Regions from separate parts of the Silvibacterium dinghuense genome, predicted to be linked through region 2. Evidence: riboswitches for the same ligand, from Rfam matches in the RefSeq annotation. Region 2 holds a riboswitch; the other holds the start of a gene.
What was found. A riboswitch is a leader RNA that binds a small molecule or an ion and turns the genes downstream of it on or off. The one in region 2 is predicted to bind cobalamin.
Positions count from the first base shown of each region.

Region 1: it holds a riboswitch for cobalamin, as region 2 does, so the genes downstream of both, metE (5-methyltetrahydropteroyltriglutamate--homocysteine S-methyltransferase) here and cobU (bifunctional adenosylcobinamide kinase/adenosylcobinamide-phosphate guanylyltransferase) in region 2, are expected to answer to the same signal.

Region 1 is NZ_SDMK01000001.1:580,696-588,562, reverse strand. Features, by position in the region: gene ESZ00_RS02215 (TlpA disulfide reductase family protein) at 1-379, opposite strand, end outside; gene metE (5-methyltetrahydropteroyltriglutamate--homocysteine S-methyltransferase) at 713-2,998, opposite strand; cobalamin riboswitch at 3,140-3,342, opposite strand; gene ESZ00_RS02205 (Hpt domain-containing protein) at 3,371-3,712, opposite strand; gene ESZ00_RS02200 (response regulator) at 3,729-4,109, opposite strand; gene ESZ00_RS02195 (PAS domain S-box protein) at 4,128-7,436, opposite strand; gene ESZ00_RS19980 (hypothetical protein) at 7,344-7,646, shown strand.
Region 2 is NZ_SDMK01000001.1:1,874,058-1,881,924, reverse strand. Features, by position in the region: gene ESZ00_RS07365 (LOG family protein) at 1-819, shown strand, start outside; gene ESZ00_RS07360 (carboxylesterase/lipase family protein) at 1,425-3,005, shown strand; gene bglX (beta-glucosidase BglX) at 3,033-5,336, shown strand; tRNA gene ESZ00_RS07350 (tRNA-Ser) at 5,406-5,495, shown strand; cobalamin riboswitch at 5,607-5,777, shown strand; gene cobU (bifunctional adenosylcobinamide kinase/adenosylcobinamide-phosphate guanylyltransferase) at 5,909-6,463, shown strand; cobalamin riboswitch at 6,525-6,700, shown strand; gene ESZ00_RS07340 (TonB-dependent receptor) at 6,712-7,867, shown strand, end outside.

The DNA.
Region 1 (7,867 bases), 1.3 Mb from region 2:
GCGACTCAGGCTTTGCATTTTTTTCCGCGGTGAAAGCGATACTGCGCCCGCGGCCGGAGAAGGTGCCGGTAAGCGTTCCGCTCTGCAGGGTGGCATCGAGGGTGTTCGCGTAGTAGTCGAACTGTAGTACGAGATGACCGTCCGAGTAGCTGCCGCTTGAAGATGCGGAACGCTGCTTACCGTTGAGCAGCGCGGCTTGCACCTGCGTGCCGCTGCCGTGGACTTCGAAGCGCAGGGGAACCTGCTGACCGTTGTACTGGGCCGTTCCGGACCAGGTGCCGTCGATGCTGGTGGCCGGTGACTGGGCAAGAGCGGTGGCTCCGGCAAGCGCGAGGATGCCGGCGAGTGGCCATGCGTAGAACTTCTGCGGAGAAGGCACGATGGAAATCCTTTCTGAGATGGAACGCCGGCATTTCGCGTGCGGATCAGCCTGAAGAACAATCCTGAGACAGGCTGCGGCCTGGGGAAAGAAGCGGCCCGCGTACGAAAAGCCCGGAAGCTCCGGAAATAAAGAGGAAAAGGGTGCGCGAAGAGAACGACGCCGGGTCAGTCGATCAGCGACAGGCTGAAGGACGACAACAACAGCGATGCGTTGGCGCGGAAACCATGCATTCAGTATAGGGCCTAAGCTGGCGAGGACGTATCAAAAGGAAGAGAGAAACGGCATGAGAACATGGCGCGAAGGAAGACGTTCTCCTTCGCGCCATGGTTTTCAGTCTGTCGTTGCGGCGAGATGCTTGCGCACGTCTCTGGTCGCTGCGCACATCGCTTCGAGTGCAGCCGATACTTCTTTCCAGCCGCGGGTTTTGAGGCCGCAGTCAGGATTGCTCCACAGTTTTTCCGGCTCGATGACCTCGAGTGCCTTTTCGAGCAGCGAGCGCATCTCGTCGCGCGAAGGCACGCGTGGGGAGTGAATGTCATAGACGCCGGGGCCGATTTCGTTCGGATACCTCTGCTCGCGGAAGGCCTGCAGCAGCTCCATCTTCGACCGCGCCGCTTCCATTGAGATCACATCCGCATCGAGCGCGGCGATCGAGGGTAGGATGTCCTCGAACTCGCAGTAGCACATGTGCGTATGGATCTGCGTTGCGTCTTCGACCGCGCTGGTGGCCAGGCGGAAGGCCTTCACTGCCCAGTCAAGATACGTTGCCCAGTCGGCGTGACGCAGCGGCAGGCCCTCGCGCAGCGCAGGCTCGTCCACCTGGATGATGCGGATGCCGGCGCGTTCGAGATCGAGAATCTCCTCGCGCAGGGCAAGCGCAATCTGCCAGGTGGTCTGGCTGCGGGGAATGTCATCACGGACAAACGACCACTGCAGGATGGTGATGGGGCCGGTGAGCATGCCCTTGATCGGTCGTTCGGTGAGTGAGCGCGCATACTCGGTCCAGCGTACTGTCATGGGTTGCGGGCGCGAGACATCGCCGTAGATCACCGGCGGTTTGACGCAGCGCGAGCCGTAGCTCTGCACCCAGCCGTTGCGGGTGAAGGCGAAGCCTTCGAGGAACTCGGCAAAGTGCTCGACCATGTCATTGCGCTCGAACTCGCCGTGTACCAGCACATCGAGACCAATGCGCTCCTGCTCGCGAATGCAGTCCGCAATGGCTTCGCGCAGGAAGGACTCATACTGACCTGTGCTCTCGATACCCTTTCGCCACGCGGCGCGATGCTTTCTCACTTCGGCCGATTGCGGGAAGGAGCCGATGGTCGTGGTGGGCACGAGCGGCAGACCCAGTTGTTTGCGCTGGGCTCCGGCTCGCGCAGGATACGGTGAACGGCGCGTGAAGTCTGCCTCGCCAAGCGATGCGAGCGCAGTGCGGACCGTGGCGTTGGTCGTGCTCTCGGCTTCTTTGCGGTCGGCAAGATCGGCTTGATTCTGCGTGAGGACCGAAGTTTCGTTGCGAGCCAGCGCGGAGAGGTCGCGGAGCTTCTCCTCGGCAAAGCGCAGCCAGCGAAGTAGGCGCGGCGGCAGAGCCGTCTCCTCGCGCAGATCATGCGGCACATGCAGCAGCGAGCAGGACGGTGCCGCGATGACCCGCTCCTTGCCGAGGACGCGGACGGCCTCATCGATCTGCAAACGAGCAGCCGAAAGATCGGTGAGCCAGATGTTGCGGCCGTCGATGCAGCCGAGACTGAGTGTCTGTTCCGGATGCAGCGCGTTGAGCACCGTCTGGAGTTGTTCGGGTGCGCGTACCAGATCGATGTGCAGCCCCGCGGTGCCGAGGCTGACGGCCAGGGGGAGATTATCGCCCAGCGCACCGAAGTAGGTGGTGAGCATCAGGCGTACCGGGCTCTTGCTCAACCGTGCGTAGATGCTGCGATAAGCCTCGGCAAGTGTGGGAGTGAGATCGGTGATCAGCAGCGGCTCATCGATCTGGACCCAGGAAACATTGTTGGCCGCGAGTGTATCGAGGATGGAGAGATACACAGTGGTGATGCGATCGACCAGCTGCAGCGGATCGAAGCCGTTGACGCCCTTGCCGAGAGCAAGCAGCGTGACAGGGCCGAGCAGCACGGGCCGGGGATCGATGCCCAGCGCGCGGGCTTCGGCTATTTCGGCGAGCAGCCGCCGTGTGTTCGGCGTAAACGCGAGACCTTCGGACCACTCGGGTACGAGGTAGTGATAGTTCGTGTCAAACCACTTGGTCATCTCCATCACGGGTTGCGTGGAGCTGTTGCGGGCCGTCGCGAAATAGCGCTCGAGCGTGACTTCGCCGCTGCCGAAGCGCTCGGGCGTTGCTCCAATCAGGACCAGCGCATCAAGTACCTGGTCGTAAAGCGAGAAGTCGTTTGTCGGAATGACGTCGATGCCGGCTTTGCGTTGCACGCGCCAGTGCTCGTGGCGCAGTGAGCCTGCGGTCTGGAGAAGCTGCTCTGCATCGATGGCGCCGGTCCAGAATTTTTCCAGTGCGGCCTTGAGTTCGCGATGGCGGCCGATGCGTGGAAAGCCCAGATTCGCGGTGGTGACGGAAACGGAAGATAAGGGTGTCGCAGAATGCATGTGTCGGTTCTCTCCTGTTGCGAAAGAACCACCCGTGCGCAGGCTTTACCTGCGCGAAGACGCAGGCATGAGCAGTGGCGGCCGGTCCAGTCCACGAGAACGGCAAACCTCAAGCGCACCCACGGTCAGCTACCAGCGCCTCCGTGGTGGTGGCGGCAGGCTGGTGTTCGGACTTGAGGGCCGCCTACTCCATGGCCGCTTCCCATCCGTGAAAGGACAGTGCGTTGGCTCTTCGCCGTGCCACGTTTCGTTCCCCATACCGCTGCGGGACAGTGCCGGATTCACACCGGCTTCCCATTTCGCAGAGCTCGCAAAGAGCCCTGACCTGCTCAAAACCAGTGTACAGGGTTGTGTGTCATCGTTCGGAGAAGGTCAGGCGCAGCGCCGGTCCTGCGCGGCCATCTCTTCGCGCAATTCAACGAGCCACTGCTGTACTTCGGCGTGCCTATCGTTCGACTTCTCGTTGCCGAGAGCCTGCTCGAGTTGCGATGCCAGTGCGCTGCCGCGCGGCATGCCAAAAGTGCCCAGCACTCCGGCCAGTTTGTGCGCGGCGGATTCCGCCTGCTGGCGCAGGGAATCATCCAAAGTGCCGGCGGCGAGTGCCTGCCCGGCCTGCGTCAGCACGGAGATGCGCTCTTCGAGCGTCGCGCGGCTGCTGATCCAGATCCCTCGCAGCGCCTGTGCTATTTTTTCTTGCGCTGTCGGGTCCGTCATCGCGGACTCACGGTGTTCATTCCGCGCTCCACCCAAGCGCGTCGGATATCTGCTGGACGAGCGTCATCGGATCGAAAGGCTTGAGCAGGATGGCCGCGACGCCGAGCGAAGCGAAACGCTTCTGATCCGCTCCCTGGACCTTCGCGGTGAGCAGAATAACCGGGATCTGCGCGATCTCGGGAATCTTCTGCATCTCCTGGAATGTTGTCGGTCCATCCATGCCGGGCATCATCACGTCGAGCAGGATGGCATCCGGTTTTTCCTGGCGGGCGCGCTCAATGCCATTGCTTCCCGAGTTGGCCGTCAGCACGGTCCAGCCTCCGATCATCTCGAGCGTGAGGCCGGCTACCTCGCGGATATCGTCGTCGTCATCGATGATGAGAATGCGCCTGGACATGGTCGTTGCTCTGATCTTTTATTGTTCCGCCGTTTCGGCGGTCTCATTCGAGAAGGGAAGCTCCATGGTCATGGCATCGCGGCCGGAGTCGTGAAGCATGGCGACCACCAGCTCTTCCACTTCCTGTGGTTGCACTTTCGCCTTGGTGAGAAACTCTGTTTGTCCCAGGCGCAGTTCTGTCTGCTCTTCAGCGGGTACTTCTCGCGCAGAATATACCACCAGCGGCAGCCGGCGCATCAGGGGATGGAGACGGAGCCAGCGCACCAACTCCAGGCCGTGGCCATCAGGCAGCGCCAGGTCGAGAATGATGAGGTCCGGTGCACTCTGTTCGCAGAGCGCGATGGCTCGGCCTACCGTGGCTGCATGCCGGATAGAGAAACCGGCGCGCTCGAGGGTGGTCGTCATCACCTTCGCCAGGTCTTCATCATCTTCCACCAGAAGAACGGAGGTACTGTTCTGCGTGTTTTTGAGCACTCTCCTTAATTCGGCGAGCAGCGAGGCCTCTTCGACCGGGCGCTGCAGCCAGGAGTCCGCAGTGCGAGCCGCGAGGGGTTTATCCGTAAGGGAAAGCAGGCTGAGAACCACGATGGGGATGGTGGCGGTTTCAGCATCGCTCTTGAGGGCTTCCATGGTTTCGAAGCCGTTATGCGGCTGATGCGAGAGGCCGAGCAGGATGGCGGAGAGCGGGAAGCGATGGGCAAGTTGCATCGTCTGCTCCCTGTTCTCCGCTTCGTAGATGCGGTAGCGGTGACGGCGCAGCGGCTCGGCAATGGTGCGGCGAACCTCCGCATCGGGCTCGCAGATCAGCAGCGTAACGGCCTCGGAAGAGGCGGGTGCGGGATGCATGAGCGCAGGTCCGCTGTCGGCAAGCGCGGCAGGAAGCACGATGCGGAAGGTCGATCCTGTTCCGCTGTTTTGCTCTGCCCAGATGCGGCCGCCGTGTTGTTCGACGATGGTGCGGCAGATGGCCAGACCGAGACCGGTGCCTCCCTTCTGCCGTGAATCCGATGCATCGACCTGGTGGAAGCGGTCGAAGATGCTTTCCAGCTTATCTGCGGGAATGCCGCGCCCTTCGTCGATAACACTGAGCGCCAGTCCCTCGGAAGCCGAGCCAACAACAATGCGTACACGGGAGTTTCTGGATGAGAACTTGATGGCGTTGCTCAGCAGGTTGGTCAGCACCTGGTTCAGCCGGTCGGGATCAGCTTCGATCGAGATCGGCTCGGCTTCGACGCTCAATGTGACGCCGGCACTGTCAGCCACGGGCTGCATGGAGTCGGCGACCTGGCGGGCGAGTTCGTGTACCGCGCATGGCCGCAAGGCGAGAGGGGCGCGGCCGGATTGCATGCGCTCGAGATCGAGGATGTCATTGATGAGGCGCACCAGTCTGTCGGAGTTTGAAACCGCAATACGCAGCAGGTTTGCCGCCTTGTCGTTGACCTCGTTCAGTAAGCCATGGGAGAGCAGGCCCAGCGCGCCGCGAATGGAGGTAAGCGGCGTGCGCAGTTCGTGGCTCACCGTGGAGATGAATTCGTCCTTCATGCGGTCGAGCGCATAGCGCTGGCTGATGTCGCGGAAGCTGAGCACGCTGCCGACGACGACACCGCGCTCGATCATCGGCGTGAGCGCAAACTCCACGGGGAAGTTCGAACCATCGGCGCGGTAGAAGACATCCTGACCGCTGGAGGCCTCATGGATGTGCAGCGCCCTTTGCAGCACGCAGGTCTGGTTGCAGTTGCCTTCCTGGTGAAGCAGAGCATGCAGGGGCTGCCCGGCTAGGTCTTCGGTGTCGGCCGAGAGCATCTCGGCTGCCGCAGGATTGACGAAGTCGACGCCGTTCTCCGAGTTGATGCCAAAGATGCCGTCGGCCACCGAGTTCAGGATGAACTCCTTCTGGCGATTCAGCTCCTGTACGCGCCGTTCCTGGGAGAAGCGGGCCATGAATTGTCCCAGCGAGGCGCAGACGGTTTCGACAGAGGCCATCGTCTCGGCATCCTCGCGCTGACGCTGGCGGCTGAAGAACTCGACGACGGCGATGACCTGATTGACGGCGCGAACAGGCACGGCCCAGCCGGTCTGCAGCCCTTCGATACGGGCTGCGAAGCGCCGTTCGAAGGCGCGCTCATCGCGCAATTCTTCAATCCAGCGCGGCGCTCCGGCATTCCAGACGATGCCCGGGAGCCCTTGTCCGCGGCTGAAGACGCGGAAGCGGGTTTCTCTTTGAAACTCATCATAGATGTGGCCCGGTGTCGACCACCCGAACTGGAAGCGGATGAGATCGCTGCTTTCATCCACAACCCATAGATTGGCGAGATCGCAGGAGAGGCTTGCGCACAGCGCGCCGAGCACCTTGGGGAAGGCTTCTTCCGCAGTCGTCGACTCTCCGATCATCTGGTTGATCTGCAGCTGCATGCGCAGCCGGCGTTCGCGGAGGTTCTGTTGTGTCACATCGCGGAAGATGCAGCGCACGGCAACCGGTCGGCCTTCGCTGTAGCGGCAGCTGAGGCTCGCGGCAGCTTCGACGGGGCGCCCTTCCGTATCCAGCAGCTTCAGCAGTTCGCCTTCCACATTCTCGCCCTTAAGCGCGCGGCGAAAGAGAGCCGCTGCCTCTGCCTGGGCGACGACAGGGAAGGGCGACTCGAAGCTGATGAAGCTCTGGAAGCCCTCGGAATTGATGCCGAACAGAGCCTGCCATGCAGGGTTGACGTAGAGATAGCGTCCGCGCGGGCTCAGCGTGGCGATCATCTCCTGCGAATTGTCGAAGAGATCACGATAGCGGTCTTCGCTCTCCCGCAGTGCCTGCTCGGCGCGCTTGGTCGAAGAAAGATCCATCGACACGCACACCAGGCCGGTCACCTGGGCCGTAGCACTGCGCACCGCCCCCAGATAGACCATCGCCGGGAAGGTACTGCCGTCCTTGCGGCGATATTGCATCTCGATGCCGCGCACGCGGCTGGCAGGGGAGCCGGAAACATAGTGGATGAAGCGGGCCATCAGGGATTCCGGCAGGGCTGCACTGGCCCCGCGCTGCAGGGCGGGAAGCTGGGGGCGCGAGGCGATGCGCCGGCCTACGCGTTCCAGTTCTCCGTCCAGAAACAGTTCTTCAATGTTGAGCCGGAGACACACCTCCGACTCGGTATACCCCAGCATGCGTTCGGCAGCCGGATTGAAGATGAGGATCATGCCGTCCAGATCGGTGGCCATGATCATGGGCCCGGCGGAATCCAGGATGCTTTGCTGGAGCTGGGAAATCTGTTGCAGCTGCCCCTCGGATTCGCGCTGATGGCGGGCTGCCCGGAAACTGGCCAGTGCCGCTGCGACGAACAAAATCTGGGCGACGCTCCAGAGGATAAGCAGGCGTGGCAGAACCGGGCCACGCAAAAGCTGAGATATATCCGCGCTGAACAGAAGAAGGGCTCCGCCGACAGAGAGCAGAAGTGCCGCGGCGAAGAGGGGGATGTGAAGGCGACTGACGCGGAATTCGGCCATGAGCGGTTGCCGCTGAGAAGTAACTCCAGACTAGGATTACCTAGGTAATTGTAAGGTGTCCAGACGGAAATGACGCGGATGCCGTCGAGTTACCCAACGAGGTAGTCCCGCCTCTGAGTCTTCGGCCGAATCTTTCGAGAGGAGAGCAGATTCCGGTGTCAAGAACAGGTTCTAGGCGCGCGATCTGCGGCGAGGCTCCAGCTCCAGTCCGCGCTCGAAGGGAATGAGCTTGGCTGTCGGCCGGGATTGGCCCGTAAAAGCGGTTTCGC
Region 2 (7,867 bases):
CGCATTCAGGACACGGTCGTGTTCTTCGGCTCGGCCCGCTTTCGCGCCCTCGATGAGGCCAGCCGCCAGCTCGAGCTGCTCGAAAACACCGGCTCCGTGGCCCGCGCGCCGCAGGAAGAGCAGCCGGCCTCCGAGCCGGAGCTGACGCAGGGTACCGCGACCGAGCTCAGCCGCCGCCGGGCCGAGGCCGCCGTCGAGATGGCTCACTACTATGAGGATGCGCGCCGCCTGGCGCATCTGCTCACCGATTGGGCCGGCAGCCTCAAATTCCGCCGCCATCGCTTCGTCGTTACCTCGGGCGGTGGGCCTGGCATCATGGAAGCCGCGAACCGCGGCGCCTACGAAGCCGGCGGCAAGAGCATCGGCCTCAACATCCGGCTGCCCTTCGAGCAGTTTCCGAACCCGTATATCACGCCCGAGCTCAACTTCGAGTTCCACTACTTCTTCATGCGCAAGTACTGGTTCGCCTATCTTGCGAAAGCGCTGGTGGTCTTCCCCGGAGGCTTCGGCACCCTCGACGAGATGTTCGAGCTGCTGACGCTGGCGCAGACCGGCAAGCTGGCCAAGAAGATCACCGTCATCATGTACGGGTCTTCGTACTGGAAGGACGTGATCAACCTCGACGTACTGGTGGACAAGGGAGCGATTTCGCCGCGCGACCGCGAGCTCTTTACCTTTGCCGATACGCCGGAGGCTGCGTTCGAGTTGCTCCGCGATGGTCTCACGCGGAACCATCTCGAGCCCGAAGCCGCGCGCGCCGCCGCCGAGGCGGAAGACGAAGCCGCTGTCTCGCCCGAGATCGCAAAGACCAAGGGCTAGGGTGTATCCCCATAGAGCGATCGTAAAAGGCTGTCCTTTCGACCGGAGCAGGACCGTTTCATCGTCCTGCGGAGTGGAGAAACCTGCGGTTCTGCTGCGCGCAGGGCGAATGTGCCTTCGGCCTTCGCTTCCGTTGGTCGCGAGCCGGAGTGTTGCGGGCTCAACAAAACCGCAGGTCCCTCCACTGCGCTATGCTCCGGTCGGGATGACAACGATAAGGGTACGTTCTTTATTTTCAGACCAGCTATATGTGGATACACCCAAGGACTGGCCGTCCAGTCCTTCGGCTGCTTCGCACGGGGCGATTCGCCTTCGGCCTCCGCTCCCGCTAGTCGCGATTGAGCGTTGAGTCGTCCATCCGCCTTTACTCCTGCGAGGAAATGGGTGCCCCGTCCAAGCTTCGCTTGGACGGGAGGCATGAACCTCGTGATCCATCCAGGTATGGCGAGCAGGAACGCACAACAGGTCATCTCCCGATCATCGGGAGTGGTCGTTGTCAGTGATCCGATGCGCGAAGCAGCGAAAGTCTGCGATACAACTGCTGTCGTCCTGGAGTATCTTGCTGGGTTGCGCGCTGTCATCTTCCCGCAAGGAACCGGCCCCGCATGATCCGGAAGGCTCTCGCTGCTCCCTGCCCGCTGTTCTTCGGTCTCGTCGCTCTGCTCTTTACCCTGCCGGTTCATGCCGCACCCACCGTGAAGACTACCGCTGGCGCGGTTTTCGGGGTGGAAGACTCCTCGGCCCAGGTTGTCTCCTTCCAGGGCATTCCTTTTGCTGCGCCACCGATAGGCGATCTCCGCTGGCGCGCGCCGCAACCGCCTGCGCCATGGAGCGGCATCCGCGCTGCGGATCATCCCGGGGCGAGCTGCATGCAGACGACTGCCGACGAACGTCTGCCTTGGACGCACGAATTCCTGGTCCACAACCAGGTGAGCGAAGACTGCTTATACCTGAATGTCTGGACACCGCAGCTCTCGTCTTCTGCGAACTTGCCGGTTGTTGTCTATATCCACGGTGGCGGCTTCGTCGAAGGCTCGGGCGCAGTGCAGATCTACGACGGGACGAATCTTGCGAGCACCGGGCTGGTGGTGGTAACGATCAATTACCGTCTTGGGATTTTCGGCTTCTTCGCGCATCCCGAGCTGGCCGCCGAGTCGCCGCATCATGCTGCCGGCAACTATGGGCTGATGGATCAGATTGCCGCGCTGCGCTGGGTGCAGGCCAATATCCGCAGCTTTGGTGGCGATCCGGATCGTGTCACTATCTGGGGCCAGTCGGCCGGAGCCTTCAGTGTCGGTGCACTCCTGGTATCGCCCGAGGCCAGGGGGCTTTTCACCGGAGCCATGGCGGACAGCGGTCTCTCGCTCGGTGGCCTGCCGATCAAAGATCTGGCTGCCGCAGAGGCGGATGGCACGAAGTTCGCGTCGGACCACCATGCGGCGTCGTTGCACGATCTACGCGCTATGTCCGCAGAAGAGCTGCTGAAGGCCCAGCAGCAGGGCGGCCGCTTTTCCCCGAATATTGACGGTTGGATTCTGCCTGCTGCGCCTCCGGAGCTTGCCCGCCGCCGCGCCGGCAGCGATGTTCCCGTCATTACCGGATACCAGGCGAATGACGGCCTGCTTTCGATGCCGCCGCTGCACTCCGTCGCCGACTACGAGGCGCTGGCTCGCCAGCGCTACGGCAGCTTTGCCGGGGAGTACCTGCGTCTCTATCCAGCCGCTTCGGATGCGGCTATGGTGAAGGCAGCCATCGAGGCCTCGCGCGACCGCGATCGTGTCTCGATGTACCTGTGGGCCGTGAGCCGCGGCCAGAGCGTGCACAGCCCGGTTTTCACCTATTACTTCGACCGCGGTATCCCCTGGCCGCAGCATCCCGAATACGGAGCCTTCCATTCGGGCGAGATTCCTTACTTCTTTCGCAATCTCAAGCTGCTCGACCGTTCCTGGCAGAATATCGATCACCAGGTCAGCGATCTCGCCTCCGCGTATCTCAAGGCGTTTGCTTCGTCCGGAACTCCGGATGCGAAGGGTCTGCCCACATGGTCTCCGGTCGGCAAAGATCTGCCGCGGACGATGGAGATCGGCGAGCGCACCGGTGTGATGCCTCTTGCGGACAAGGCGAAGCTCGACTTCTGGACCCGCTACTTCCACTCTTCTGAAAGCCAGCATGCACCGCTTTTCTAATCGGCTATAGCCAGAAAGACAGGCACGATGCAAAAGAAACAGTATGACGCACCTATTCTTCTCCTGCTCCTTGCCTTCCTCGGCATGGCACGCTTTGCTGCCGCGCAGGCGATGAGTGAGCAGGAGGCTGCCGCCAAGGCGCAGCAGATTCTGTCGCAGCTCTCCACCGGGGAGAAGATCGGTCAGCTCAGCCAGCTTTTCTATTTCGGCCCCAAGGCTCCGGCCGAGCTCTCACCCGGCATGCCGATTGAAGATGCCGTGGCCAAAGGCGATGTCGGCTCGCTGCTCTTCGTTACCGATCCTGCCACGATCAACCGCCTGCAGCACATCGCCGTCGAGCAGTCCCCGCATCATATTCCGCTTATCTTCGGCTTCGATGTCATCCACGGCTTCCGCACCATCTTTCCGGTGCCGCTGGCGATGGCTGCCTCGTGGGACCCGGCGATGGTCACACGTGTGCAATCGATCGCCGCCCAGGAGGCCCGTTCCGTGGGTATCGACTGGGCCTTTGCGCCAATGGTCGATATCGCCCGCGATCCTCGCTGGGGACGCATCGTCGAGGGTGCTGGGGAAGATCCATATCTCGGCTCGGCGATGGCTGCTGCGCAGGTGCGCGGTTTTCAGGGGGATGCGATCGGCGAGTCCGATCACCTGCTGGCCACCGCCAAGCATTTTGCCGGCTATGGTGCGGCCGAGGGAGGCCGTGATTACGAAGCCTCTTATATTTCGGATGCGCAGCTCTGGAACATCTATCTGCAGCCCTTTCACGCTGCGGTGAAGGCCGGTGTCGGGACCTTGATGAGCGCCTACATGGATCTCAACGATGTGCCCGCCTCCGGCAATCGCTGGCTGCTGCATGATGTGCTGCGCGATGCGTGGGGCTTTCAGGGTTTTGTGGTCAGCGATGCGGATGCGGTCAAGAGCCTGGCCGCGCATGGCTTCGCAAAGGACGAACAGGATGCCGCAGTGCGTGCCGTTACCGCGGGTGTGAACATGGAGATGGCCCTCGGCCATGATGCCTACACGAAGGGCCTGCCCGAAGCACTGAAGCAGGGGCTTGTCACCGAACGGCAGGTCGACGAGGCCGTGCTGCCTATCCTCGAGATGAAGCTGCGCATGGGCCTCTTCGATCATCCGTATGTGGATGAAGCCCGCTCGGAGCGCATTCTTGCCGACCCTGAGCATCGTGCCGCGGCGCGTCTCGCGGCCGAGCGCTCGGCGGTGCTGCTGCGCAACGAGGGTTCGCTCCTGCCGCTGAAGCAGAGCAGCCTGCACCGCGTGGCCGTGATCGGTCCGCTCGCCGACTCGAAGCTCGATACGCTCGGCTCGTGGTCTTTTCAGGAGAAGCTGCCCGAGACGGTTACGGTTCTGGAAGGATTGAAGAACAAGCTTGGTCCCGGAGCGGATGTTCTCTATGAGCAAGGCGTTCAGATCCGCCGCAAGTATCCTTCGATGTTCGATGCCCTCTTCGGTGTCAAGCCGGAGCCAGAATGGCCGGCCTCCGAGGCAAAGCAGCATCTCGATAACGCGGTCCGCGCGGCCCGCGAGTCGGACATCGTTGTCCTGGTGCTCGGTGAGGCGCAGAACATGAGCGGTGAGCGTGCTTCGCGCGAGTCGCTGGCGCTGCCTGGCGAGGAAGAGCAGTTGCTCGAAGCAGTCGCGGCTGCTGGTAAGCCCGTCGTTCTGGTGATGCTCAATGGCCGTCCGCTCGATCTGCGCTGGGCCTCCGCGCACGTGCCGGCGATTCTCGAGGCCTGGTATCCGGGCACGCAGGGCGGCAATGCCATTGCGGACCTGCTCTTCGGCGATGCCGTTCCGGGTGGCAAGCTGCCCATCACCTGGCCGCGCGATGTAGGGCAGGTGCCTCAGCCCTACGCTCACAACACCACGCAGGACCCCGAAGACAGCGGTATCCGCTACTGGGATGAGGAGAGCACGCCGCTCTATCCTTTCGGCTACGGCCTCAGCTACACGACGTTCGCCTTCTCCAACCTGAAGCTCGATCGCTCTGCCGTTACCCCGGCCGATACCGTAAATGTATCTGTCGATGTGACAAATACAGGCGCTGTGGCCGGGGACGAGGTGGTGCAGCTCTATACGCATCAGCGCTATGGGCTTGCTTCGCGTCCGGTGCGGGAGCTGAAGGGCTTCGAGCGTGTGAGCCTCAAACCCGGAGAGACGAAGACCGTCCACTTCGCCCTTGACCGCGATCAGCTCGCCTACTGGAGTGCGGCCACGCATGGCTGGACCTTCGATCCCTCGATCTACGATGTGTGGGCCGGAGACGACTCCCGGGCCGCTCTTCATGCGCAGTTCGAGGTGCAAAAGTAGGCTTTGGGCCAGTCGGGCTCCAGCGGACGCGCTGCATTACAATAAGTGCAGCGTGTCCGCGCCCGTCGCGGAGGGATGTGTGAGTGGTTGAAACAGGCGGTCTTGAAAACCGCTTTACCCGTAAGGGTAACGGGGGTTCGAATCCCTCTCCCTCCGCCAGCTTTTAATCCTTTTCTGCAGTTTTCCACTCAAAATCCAGAGTTCCTGTGCATGCGGAGGAAGACGTTCCCCTGCATCGGCTGCAGGCGTTGACCTTCCGGCAGCCGGACGGTATCTTTCAAGACATCTGGTGTTCGGGAAGGCGGTGCGAATCCGCCACTACCCCGTAACTGTGAACGCGGAGAGATCGGCATTTTGCGCCACTGGGACTGAAGTTCTGGGAAGGCCGCTCGATTTCAGTGAGGCGTGAGTCAGGAGACCGGCCAGATGCCAGTCCGGGCTGATTCAACTTCGATGGGAGAGTTGAAGAGCATGAGCACGGGATCACCTTCCGGATCACGTGGCAGCGGATTTCTCGTTCCTTCCCGCTTTGCCTTTGTGCGTTCGCCCTGGCGAGCGCCGGAAAGCCGAGCATGTTCACACCTGCACCTTCGCGCGTAACCCTCGTCCTGGGCGGGGTGCGCAGCGGCAAGAGCCGTTATGCGCTCGAACTCGCCTCGCATGCTGACCGTGTAACGTTTCTCGCCACCGCCGAGCGGCGGGATGACGAAGAGATGCGGCGCAAGATCGAACGCCATCGAGCCGAGCGGCCCGGGCACTGGAAGACAATCGAAGAGCCGCTGCGGCTGGCTGAGACGATTGGATCGGTGCAGGATTGTGATCTGCTGGTTATCGACTGCCTCACCTTATATGCGGGCAAGCTGCTCGACACCTTCAGCGGCGATCCCGACGGGCTGTCGAAGGCTGTTGCTGATCTTTGTGCTGCATTGAAGGCAGCGCCCTGCTCTGTGATCCTTGTATCGAATGAAGTGGGCAGCGGAGTAGTTCCGGCCTTCGAGCTGGGGCGGCGCTATCGCGATCTGCTGGGCGAGATCAACCAGCGTGTCGCGGCCCTCGCTGATCATGTGGTCCTCATGGTGGCGGGGCTGCCGCTCACATTGAAGGGTATGGCGGCTTCCGCGCCTTAGCGTTTTCCTGTGATCGAAATGGACTGTCGCGGTCCGTTTCGATGCAGGGAGTGTATTCACGGAACATCATCACCAGCAGGGTGTCGGGAAGCGCGGTGCAAATCCGCCACTACCCCGTAACTGTGAGCGCAGAGAGAAGTGCAGGAAGTTCTAACGCCACTGGAGCCTGGCTCCCGGAAGGCAGCACTTGCTCGATGACGCGCGAGTCAGGAGACCGGCCCGGCTGCAGCACGAACCCGAGGGGGAACATGTCTGTTTTTGTACGTCGATTGTCTACCTGTGGCTTTCTCGCACTTTTCCTGTCTCCGTCATGGTTCCCCACTCTGCAGGCGCAGAAGTTCGGTGAGCTTCATGGCACGGTGGTCGATCCGCTGGGCGCGGCGGTTGCCGATGCCGCGGTGAGTCTCGTCGAGAATGAGCATGTGATCGCCAGCACGCGCAGTGACCGCACCGGCGCGTACCATTTCGCAATCCCGGCTGCGGGGCGTTATAGCATTCGCGCCGCTGCTCCATCCTTTCAGGCTGCCGGCAGTCAGAGCGTATATCTCTCCGCGTCCGGAGACGGCGAGCTGAACGTTACGCTCGCCACGCCCACGCTCACGCAGCAGGTGACGGTTACTTCGACGGGTGCTCCGACGCCGGAAGCGCAGACCGGAACCTCGGTGACGGTGATGCCGTCCGAGGACTTTCGCTATGCTGCCGAGGTGCAGGACCCGCTTCGCCTGGTGCCAGGACTGCAGATGACGCAGACCGGCGAGATGGGCGGCACGACTGCGCTGTACATCCGCGGCGGCGCATCGGATGCGAACAAGGTGCTGATCGACGGCATCCCGGCCGATGCTATCGGTGGAGCGGTGGAGTTTGCCAACCTCGCGAGCACGGGCATCCAGTCGATCGAAGTGCTGCGCGAACCGAACAGTGCGCTCTATGGCTCCGATGCGCTGGCCGGTGTCGTCAGTCTTACCACGCCGTGCGGATCGACGGAGCTACCCTACATCACCTATGCCGGCGAGGCGGGCAACTTCCGCACCTATCGCAACAACGTGACCGCGGGCATGGCATATAAGCATTTCGATCTCTACTCGGCCTTTGCGCGCATCGACACCGACAACAACATCCCGAACAGCGAGTTCCACAATGCTACCTATGCCGGTAACTTCGGATGGACGCCGAACCGGGCCAACGATCTTCGCTTTACCGTACGCCATGTCATCGTCTCCGGTGGTCAGCCGAACGCCATTGCGCTCTACGGCATCCCCGACGACGGGCAGCAGAAGGAGCAGGATAACTATTACGGCGTGACCTGGAATAACCAGGCTACGGATAAGTGGCATAACATGGTTCGCTACGGAGGTCTGCGGCTGAACTCCGAATACAACGACTTTGGCGCGACCGGTATTTACG